Regions from separate parts of the Idiomarina sp. HB genome, predicted to be linked through region 2. Evidence: predicted binding sites of a transcription regulator. Region 2 holds the regulator's gene; each other region holds the start of a gene.

Region 1 (3,209 bases), 750 kb from region 2:
ATGCCCTGATTAGTAACAGCACGGACATAACCGTCTATTTCACCCGGCGCGGTCGACAACACCTCAATACCAATTTTATTCAAATGGCGGGCATCAACTTCATTTTGTACAGCACCAACAGCGCTGGTACTAAAGCCGACACTTGCCAGCCCCGCAAACCCTAATACAAACATCAAATTGCGCATAATAACCTCGTAAATTAACTGTCCGAACCCTACCCTTTTAACGGCTAAAATGCAATTAACCGCGTGGGTGATGCTGAGCATGCAAGGCCTGCAGACGCTCGCGTGCAACCTGGGTGTAAATTTGAGTGGTCGACAAGTCGCTATGCCCCAAAAGCAGCTGTAATACGCGCAAATCGGCGCCATGGTTCAACAAATGCGTGGCAAACGCATGCCGTAACGTATGGGGCGACAAATGAGCATAAATTCCGGCTTCCTCTGCGTAATGCCGCAAACGGTACCAAAATGCCTGACGCGTTAGTAACGAACCTCTTTGTGTCACGAATATCCAGGGACTGCTTTTATCCGTTATCGCCGGACGGCCATGTTTTAAGTATGTATCCAGCCATTCCAATGCTTCTTCCCCCAAAGGCACCAAACGCTCTTTGTTTCCCTTCCCAACAACCCTTACCAAGCCTTGCTGGCGGCTCAGTTGGTCATACTGCAGACGAATAAGCTCCGTTACCCTTAACCCCGTAGCGTAAAGCACTTCCAGCATGGTTCTGTCACGCAGGCCAATGGGAGTTTCTGTATCAGGCTGCTGCAATAACGACTCAACGTCAGCTTCGCTTAATGAGTGAGGAATGCTCTGTGGCAATTTAGGACGCTTCAGGCGCGCAGTTGGATCAACCGCTACCCATTGCTGTTTTACCGCAAATTGGAAAAACTTTTTTGCCGAACTTAAAAATCTCGATGTGCTTCTTGGCGAGAGCCCTTGAGTTCTGCGCCAAAGCAAGTAGTCCTGAAGTACTAATTCATCGGTGTCCATCAGCGATTTTTTCGAGGGTATAAGGTACTCACAAAAACGTCGTAAGTCGCTACGGTAAGCCGCCTGAGTGTTTTCGCTGGAACCATGATGCAGCCACAAATGCTCAGTAAAGGCGTCAATACGATCTTCGTCCTCTGGGCGCAGTTGCTTCATGTTTTATCGAATTTGCGAAATGGTAACAGCATTATGCAATATAGAGAGGTTGTCGGGAACTCTTTAACACCAATAAAAAGCTTAGTGGGTAATTCCCAGTTTTTGCAGCACATCGTAAAGACCGGCGGGCCCTTTGTGTCGGTAGTCGTTTTTGTCATCAGCCTGAGGTTGCTTTTTCTTCTCAAGTCGCTGCCGTACTTTCCAGTCCAGGTTCTGAATCAGCTCTAAAGGCAAACGATCCGGCGTTGCATCCGGAATGAGGGGTTGAGGATGAGTCGCGTCCTGTAATTTAAAGTCCGACAGCTGGCTTACGGTTGCATAAACGCCTGAGGCCATCACAGCACCTGGCTGAACATCTAAAGGTCTTGCCCTGCCTGCACCGATAGAGCGCTGCCAATTCACCTCAGTTGGGCGTTCAGAGACAACCGGGTCAGCGCCGAGTGCCGAGACCCAATAAGCGAACTCACCGGAGAAACCGTGGTTAACGGCTTCGCTCGCGTGTTGCTCAAAAAAATGAGCGGCATTGTTCTGAACAGCAGAAACTTGACTCATTAAGACTCTGGATTATCAATTACCGATAGTTCTGTATCGGCCAAAGTCCTAAAAGTTTAAGTTTTCTCTTTACAGCTAAGCTAAGACTGTTATTATACGCGCCACTTGAGTGGAGGGGTTCCCGAGTGGCCAAAGGGATCAGACTGTAAATCTGACGGCTCAGCCTTCGCAGGTTCGAATCCTGCCCCCTCCACCATTTACTACTGCTCGGCCAACTTCAGTATTACCTTTCCCTGCGTCTTATTCGCCGCAACATAGTCCAGCGCTTTTTGAATATCATCAGCCGTAAAAACCTGATCGATAATCGGTTTTATTTTGCCGGTTTTAAACTTATCGCTAAAGTCATGCCATAAACCGTTTAAAATATGACCTTTTTGTACTGAAGACAGCGCCCGCAACGTCGAGCCCATAAGCTTCTGACGCTTCATTAGCATTCGCCCGAAATCAACTTCTCCCGTACGACCGCCCATTAAGCCAATCAAAATAATACGACCGTCTTGCTTTAAATACTGCTGGTCTTTTGCGATAGATTCGCCGGCAACCGGATTGAGGATGACATCGACTTCTCCCAGCGCCTTAACTTCTTCAACAATATCTTGCTGATATCGGTTAATAACATGCTTCGCACCGAGGTTCAGACAAAATCGTGATTTTTCATCGCTGCCTACGACCGCAATAACGTCATTACCGCTTTCACGGCACAACTGTATTAGCGAAGTTCCGACCCCACTGGCACCGGCATGCGCCAATACCCGCTCTCCCTGTTTTAGCCCGGCTAACTGGAAAACATTGAGATAAGCAGTAGCAAAAGTCTCAAGCCAGCCAGCTGCGGTTTCATGACTCCAGTCATCCGGCACTTCCAGCAGTTGTTTTGCCGAAACGTTGACCCGCTCTGCAAAACCGCCTCCGGCTAGTAAGGCACTAACACGTTGCCCTGTCTTCCAGTCGGAAACCTGGCTGCCAACCTGCTCTATAACGCCACAGACTTCTAACCCGGGAATATCGGATACGCCGTTAGGCGACGGATACTTCCCTGCTATTTGCATTAGATCGGCGCGGTTAACCCCGGCGCTTAAAACACGCAACTGAACCTCATCTGCACGCGGCTCGCTTAAATTAATACCGTCTTTCCATATCACTTTTTGCTCTGAAATCTGAATTGCTTTCACATCAGCCTCCGTTGCCGCTTAACATTATTGAAATTAGCCAGTATGCTGTCGGTATTGAATACTATCAGGATACTGTTTGACACTAATGGACAAAACCTTAGAGCTCAATGATAAACGTGTGTTATTGATTGATGACCAGAAGCCCTTTCAGGTTATGCTCAAAGGCCTGCTGTTAAACTTGGGGGCAAAAGACGTCCAAATCAAGACAACGGGTGAAGCGGGCATTGCTGCCTACATCAAAAACCCGCACGATATTCTGTTGGTAGACTATAACCTCGGCCGTGGCCGAAATGGCCGACAGGTACTGGAAGAGCTTCAGGTTCGCGGTTTAATGAAAGAACACAC
Region 2 (3,209 bases):
TTCAACTAACTGAATAACCCGGCGAATGACTTGCCCGGTAATATCCTGAAAGTCCTGAGCCATCAATACTTCAGTCATCAACCCATGCACTTGTGGCATGTTTTCACCACAGCGCTTAAGTACGTCATCGACCTGATGGCATAAAGACTTGAATTCATTTAACTCAATATCGTTACTCATCAGCCTGTTCCAGGCCGGCATGACCTTCTCTACACGCTGATGCATCTCATCTGCTAACGGCAGGCAAGCCTCTACCGCATCCATTGTTCTATTGGCTGCGTCTTCGGTTTTCTCAATGACATACAACAAACGGTTTTGCGCATCAGGAAGATCATCTTGTGTCATTTGCACAATGCGAGGGTCTACCTGAAAGTCCTGAAGTGCTTCGTGGAGGTCGCGTGTTAACTGGCCGACAGAGGTAAACAACTTGTCGTTACGACGGTTGTAAACGTCTTCCAGTAATTGATTTGCCTGCTGCTGCTTCCCGTCTTCAAGCAAGGCTACGAGTTCCTTGGCTTGCTCCAGAGAAATATCATGGGCGTTATCAGACATAGTCATTCGCCCTTTAGCTAATACGTTCGAAAATCTTGTCGAGCTTTTCTTTCAACGTTACGGCTGTAAACGGTTTTACGATGTAACCATTAACCCCCGCTTGTGCGGCCATGATGATTTGCTCACGCTTAGCTTCGGCCGTTACCATCAATACCGGTAAATGCGCCAGGTTATCGTCCTTGCGAATTTCACGTAGCAAGTCAATTCCCTGCATACCGGGCATGTTCCAATCGGTTACGACAAAGTCGAAATCACCGTTCTGCAACATGGGTAAAGCCGTATTACCGTCATCAGCTTCCTGAATATTGGTAAAGCCAAGATCACGAAGTAAATTCTTAATGATTCGTCTCATTGTAGAAAAGTCATCCACAACAAGAATTTTCATATTTTTATCCAAAGCACCCTCCACTGAGGCTCTCGATTACCACCAAAGTTTATTCAACCCAATTTTGCATTCGCGACTTCAGCCGCAACATTGCCTGACTGTGAATCTGACTGACACGTGATTCACTCACGCTCAGCACTTCACCTATCTCTTTTAAATTCAATTCTTCGTCATAATACAACGAAAGCACCAAGGCTTCACGTTCTGGTAACGATGAAATTGTCGAAACCAATGCTTTATGAAACGCAGCGTTCTCAACATCTCGTTGTGGCTCATAAGCTGAACCTGTGACCTGCTCTGGCATTAACGCATCTTCTGACACGCCAAGATCTTCAATTCCAACAATTCGTCCTGAACTCACATCCCGCAAAATATGGTGGTATTCATCCATACCCATATTCAGTTTTGCGGCTACTTCTGTATCTTTTGCGTCCCGCCCGGTCTCGTTTTCAACCTGGCGAATGGCTTCCAGCACACGTCTGTGGTTACGGTGTACTGAGCGAGGGGCCCAATCGCCGCGACGAATTTCGTCCAGCATTGCACCACGAATGCGAATGCCGGCAAAAGTTTCGAAGCTGGCACCTTTGCTGTTATCAAAGTTACGCGCAGCTTCTAGTAAGCCAATCATGCCTGCCTGTATTAAATCATCCACTTGCACGCTGGCGGGTAGTCTCGCCATCATGTGGTGGGCAATACGCTTAACCAGTCCGGTATGCTGCTCAATAATGGCATTCCGGTTGTCAGCGGTGGCGGCATAAACGGCAGCTTTATTCATTGGCAACATCCCGCTTACTCTCGTTATCGGCAGAAGTTATCAATTGTTCAAGGAAAAATTCTAAATGTCCTCCGGCTTGAGCCGGAACGGGCCAGTCCAGCGCCTTCTTAGCCAGTGCTTTTATCGCTAATGACGCCGGCGATTTAGGGTAAGCCATGACAAAGGATTGCTGTTTCCGCACGGCTAAACGCAAGTTTTCATCGAAAGGAATAATTGCTGCCAGCTCCAGCGCAACATCTAAGAACCGGTCGGTAACCTTAGTGAGCTTATTGAACAGTACTTGCCCGTCACGCATATTGCGCACCATATTGGCAACTACTTTGAATTTGAAAAGCCCCTGCTCACGGCTCAATACTTTAATAAGAGCATAAGCATCGGTAATCGATGTTGGTTCATCGCAAACTACGACTAGCACGTCCTGTGAGGCTCGGGCAAAACTGACAACGGTGTTACCTATGCCAGCTGCAGTATCCACAATCAGCACGTCATAATTACCCTGTAACTGGCTAAACGCTCTAATTAAACCGGCATGCTCAGATTCACTGAGATCCACCATCGAACGTGTACCAGACGTTGCCGGAACAATTTTTATTCCCGCAGGGCCTTCTATCAGAATATCTTCCAGTTCACACTGGCCGCTTAACACATGAGAGAGATTACGCTCAACACGAAGACCCAACATCACATCGACGTTAGCCAGGCCTAAGTCGGCGTCCAGCACCAATACTCGTTTGCCCTGCTTTGCCATTGCAATAGCCATATTCAGCGACACATTGGTTTTACCCACGCCACCTTTACCACCGGTTACCGCAATAACTTTTACTTTTGATTGTTTCATTCTTCGCAGACCGCTTGCTTGATCCATCGGGCGTATCTCTTTTCTGACTAAATTGACAACAGCTTCATATTACTTCGGCTCATTCAGCGAGAAAACGCCGCATTCCAATACGATTTTGGCACGTCTGACACTGAGGAACAAATGCTTTTATCAAGCAAACGCTCGGCCTCCGCTACCATAAAGTTCGCATCGGCAACACGAATGTCTTCAGGAACCTGCTGACCATTGGTTAAATAGCCTACTGGTAAGCCATGCTCAATAGCCACGCTGATACTCTCACCTAAACTTAAGCATTCGTCCAGCTTGGTAAAAATGCAACCGGATAAAGGCAAGGTTTTAAACTGCTTAACAGCATCCATCAATACCTGATTCTGTGATGTCGCTGAAAGTACCAGATATGGGCGAATACGCAGTCTTGAATTCTGGATAAGCTGACTTAACTGCTCGCTCAAACGCTTGTCGCGTTGGCCCATGCCGGCCGTATCAATTAAAATTAAGCTCTTCTGGCGCAGTGAAAGTAACGCATCTGCCAGCTCTTGCGCATTTTTAGCAACTTTTACCGGACACCCTATTATACGACCATAGGTTTGTAATTGTTCACTGGCACCAATACGGAAGGTATCCGTAGTAATTAATGCCACTTTATCCGCACCATGGCG
Region 3 (3,209 bases), on a different contig from region 2:
CTTCAGAATTGTTTGGTACTAATGGTTTAGTGTCGGAGAAGCCCATGACAACCAAGCGGTCCTCACTAAAGTCTTCAACTTTCAGCATTTCTTCAGCAACGGCCACCGCGCGTTTGCTGGAGAGATCCCAACGCGACGAGTAGATTTCTGAAACCAGACGTTCATTATCACTGTGCCCGGAAATGGTAATTTCGCCGGGAATATCTTTTAATGCCTCGGCAACCTGCTGAATGATAGGCCGGAACTGCGGCTGCAAGAACGCAGAACCTTCAGGGAATGAGCCCTGCTCGCGAATACGAATAATGATTTGCTGACCATGCTGTTCCAGCTCTATGGTTCCGGCTTTAATCTCATTCTCTAGCTGTTGTTCAATGCGGCGCATAAGCTCTTTAGACACCTGAGTCATGGCTTCGGTGTTTTCAGATTCAGCTTCTTTTTGATCTTCTGCGCTGTCAGCTTCCTGACCACCACGTTCGGTTTGTTGCCCCCCGGCAAAGTCAGACTCGCCTTCCTGAAATTCCAGCATTTGCTGGGTCATTTCAACGGTTTGCTGCTGAATGGTTTCAATGGGGGTCGGCTCCGGACGCCCGGGCCGGAATTCCTGTGCAATGACACTGGTACCTTTAGGAATGTCTTTAACTTCAATTTTATTCTGTACACCTAAGGCGTACTTCATAGAGCCGGCAATTTGCTTAAACTTTAATACATCCATCTCGGAGAAAGCCAGCAAGAGCACGAAGAAGCACATGAGCAAAGTCATGAGATCGGCAAAGGTTGCCATCCACATAGGTAAGCCCGCTGGCGGGCAGTTGCAGTCTTCTTCTTCTTCGTCTCTGACTTTCTCTGAGGCCATGACTACTCGTCCTCATCCTCATTACCAATACGCTTAGATTCAGCCAGGTAATTACGCAAAATACCTTCAATGACACGAGGGTTTTGACCGTCCTGAATACCTAAAATGGCATCCAGTATCAATTGTTGGTTCAGTTTTTCCTGTTCTGCGCGCAGCAACAGTTTATTGGCAATAGGAATAGCAATAACGTTCGCCAGAAACGCACCATAAAGCGTGGTTAACAAGGCAACGGCCATAGCCGGACCTATGGCTTTAGGGTCGTCCATATTGGAAAGCATAGCGACCAAACCAATCAAGGTACCTATCATACCCATTGCCGGGGCAACATCACTGAGTATTTTAAATACGCGAGCACCTTCCTCGTGACGAGAAAAACTCATTTTTATGTCTTTTGACAAGGTTTGGCGAACCACTTCGGCGTCATGGCCATCAACCAGCATGTCGACGCCTTTACGAAAGAATTTATTCGGAATTTCCGCCTCTTCCAATGCCAGGAAACCGCCTTTTCGCGCAGAGTCAGCCATTTCAACGGCAGTGTCGATAAGCTCTTGTGGGTGTTCAATTTTAAAGAAAAAGGCCTTAACGACGACTTTTCCCGTCCCTAAAAACTGGCTTAACGAGAAATTAGCTAAGGTTATAAATAATGAGCCACCGAATACGATAAAAAACGAACGCGCATCGATAAAAAGACTTATATCCCCACCCAGAATCATGGCGACCACAACAAAGCCGATGGCGCCGATAATTCCTATGAGCGTTGCTATATCCACTCAGCTTTCCTCCCCGATTTGCGTTTTCGCTTATGCTGCTGTGCTCATTCTTAAACAATAGCGCCGCTCTGACAAGCGACATCTGATCATCTTACACAGGAATAATGAGATCATCGGCTGACATTCGGGATTCTTTATCGGATAATTAACTTTCATTCTTGTAGCAATGCGGCTCAAAACAGATTTTAAGGCAGACTCAGCTATGGCAGAAGAACAGAAGCAGCAATCCTTTGAACAGGCTCTTGAACAGTTAGAGCAACTGGTTAATGAACTGGAGCAAGGCGATTTACCCTTAGAACAGTCGCTGAAAAAGTTTGAGCAGGCCATTGCGCTGTCACGCTCCAGCCAGCAACAATTGCAGCAGGCTGAACAAAAAGTCACAACCCTGTTAGCCGAGCAACAACAATCAGGCAATGATGAAAGTGATGGAGAACTGATGTGACGATTAATTCGTTAACAGCAGATACAAGAAAGCAAGTCGACACATTTTTACAGCAGAAGCTCGAACCCCTGACGTTAAATAAGCGTTTGAGTCAGGCAATGCAGCATGGTGTTTTACTGGGTGGAAAGCGTATTCGCCCCTATCTGGTAATGACTGTTGCCGATATCTGCGGCGCCAACCAAGACGATGCCTTGCGTTCAGCAGCTGCTATTGAATTAATTCACGCTTATTCATTAATTCATGACGACTTACCGGCCATGGACGATGACGACTTACGTCGCGGACAACCGACTTGCCATATTGCGTACGATGAAGCGACAGCTATTCTCGCAGGTGACGCACTGCAAACTCTGGCCTTTGAAATACTGACCGAAAGCAACATGCAGGACATACCGGCAGAGCGCCAACTGCAACTCGTTCATGTATTGGCGAAAGCCAGCGGTGCCCGGGGCATGTGTGCCGGTCAGGCAATTGATTTACAGGCAACGGCAAAGAACCTTACCGAAAGTGCTCTGGAGCAAATGCATTTAAGTAAAACCGGCGCATTAATAACAGCAGCAGCCAGCATGGGCGTTTTATGTGGTAGCAGCGACGCCCAAAAGTGGCAAGAAAAATTCGAACAATTTGCACGTTATTTGGGGCTGGCATTTCAAGTACAGGATGATATTCTCGATGTCGTAGGTAACACTGAAGCACTGGGGAAACCTCAGGGTTCAGATGCCGCGTCTGAAAAATCCACATACGTGCGTTTGTTAGGTATTGAAGGCGCTCAACGACGCTTACAAAACTTACATAACAAAGCGCTACAGTCATTAAGCGATATCCCTTACAATACCGACAAACTCGAACAATTTTCCGACTTGCTGTTAAAGCGGGACCACTAACTGAATGACTCAACAATATCCGTTACTCGATAAAATTAATTTACCCGCCGACTTGCGTCGCCTGTCACGCTCGCAATTACCTGACTTGTGCGCTGAAATTCGTCAGTTTTTGCTGACATCGGTCAGTCAGAGCAGTGGCCACCTTGCCTCCGGTTTAGGTACGGTTGAGTTAACAGTCGCCCTTCACTACATCTACCACACTCCTGAAGACAAGCTGGTGTGGGATGTTGGCCATCAGGCTTATCCGCATAAAATACTGA

Evidence for each region. Region 2 encodes FliA, which starts transcription of late flagellar genes. Its sites were predicted from a motif close to CTAAAGNTNNNNNNNNNNNNGCCGATA; they were not measured.
Region 1: the regulator FliA is predicted to act here: its motif matches at 1,730-1,756, upstream of VBY75_RS01615 (VC2046/SO_2500 family protein).
Region 3: the regulator FliA is predicted to act here: its motif matches at 1,735-1,761, upstream of pomA (flagellar motor protein PomA).

What each region holds. Positions count from the first base shown of each region.
Region 1 covers NZ_JAYLVU010000001.1:317,571-320,779, reverse strand. Annotated here, with positions in the region: gene dsbC (bifunctional protein-disulfide isomerase/oxidoreductase DsbC) at 1-185, opposite strand, end outside; gene xerD (site-specific tyrosine recombinase XerD) at 241-1,143, opposite strand; gene VBY75_RS01615 (VC2046/SO_2500 family protein) at 1,225-1,695, opposite strand; tRNA gene VBY75_RS01610 (tRNA-Tyr) at 1,807-1,891, shown strand; gene VBY75_RS01605 (NAD(P)H-quinone oxidoreductase) at 1,896-2,864, opposite strand; gene VBY75_RS01600 (tetratricopeptide repeat-containing response regulator) at 2,950-3,209, shown strand, end outside.
Region 2 covers NZ_JAYLVU010000001.1:1,071,344-1,074,552, forward strand. Annotated here, with positions in the region: gene VBY75_RS05330 (protein phosphatase CheZ) at 1-552, opposite strand, end outside; gene cheY (chemotaxis response regulator CheY) at 566-949, opposite strand; gene VBY75_RS05340 (RNA polymerase sigma factor FliA) at 987-1,712, opposite strand; gene VBY75_RS05345 (MinD/ParA family protein) at 1,705-2,577, opposite strand; gene flhF (flagellar biosynthesis protein FlhF) at 2,634-3,209, opposite strand, start outside.
Region 3 covers NZ_JAYLVU010000003.1:221,600-224,808, forward strand. Annotated here, with positions in the region: gene VBY75_RS10410 (flagellar motor protein MotB) at 1-853, opposite strand, end outside; gene pomA (flagellar motor protein PomA) at 856-1,623, opposite strand; gene VBY75_RS10420 (exodeoxyribonuclease VII small subunit) at 1,826-2,065, shown strand; gene VBY75_RS10425 (polyprenyl synthetase family protein) at 2,062-2,949, shown strand; gene dxs (1-deoxy-D-xylulose-5-phosphate synthase) at 2,954-3,209, shown strand, end outside.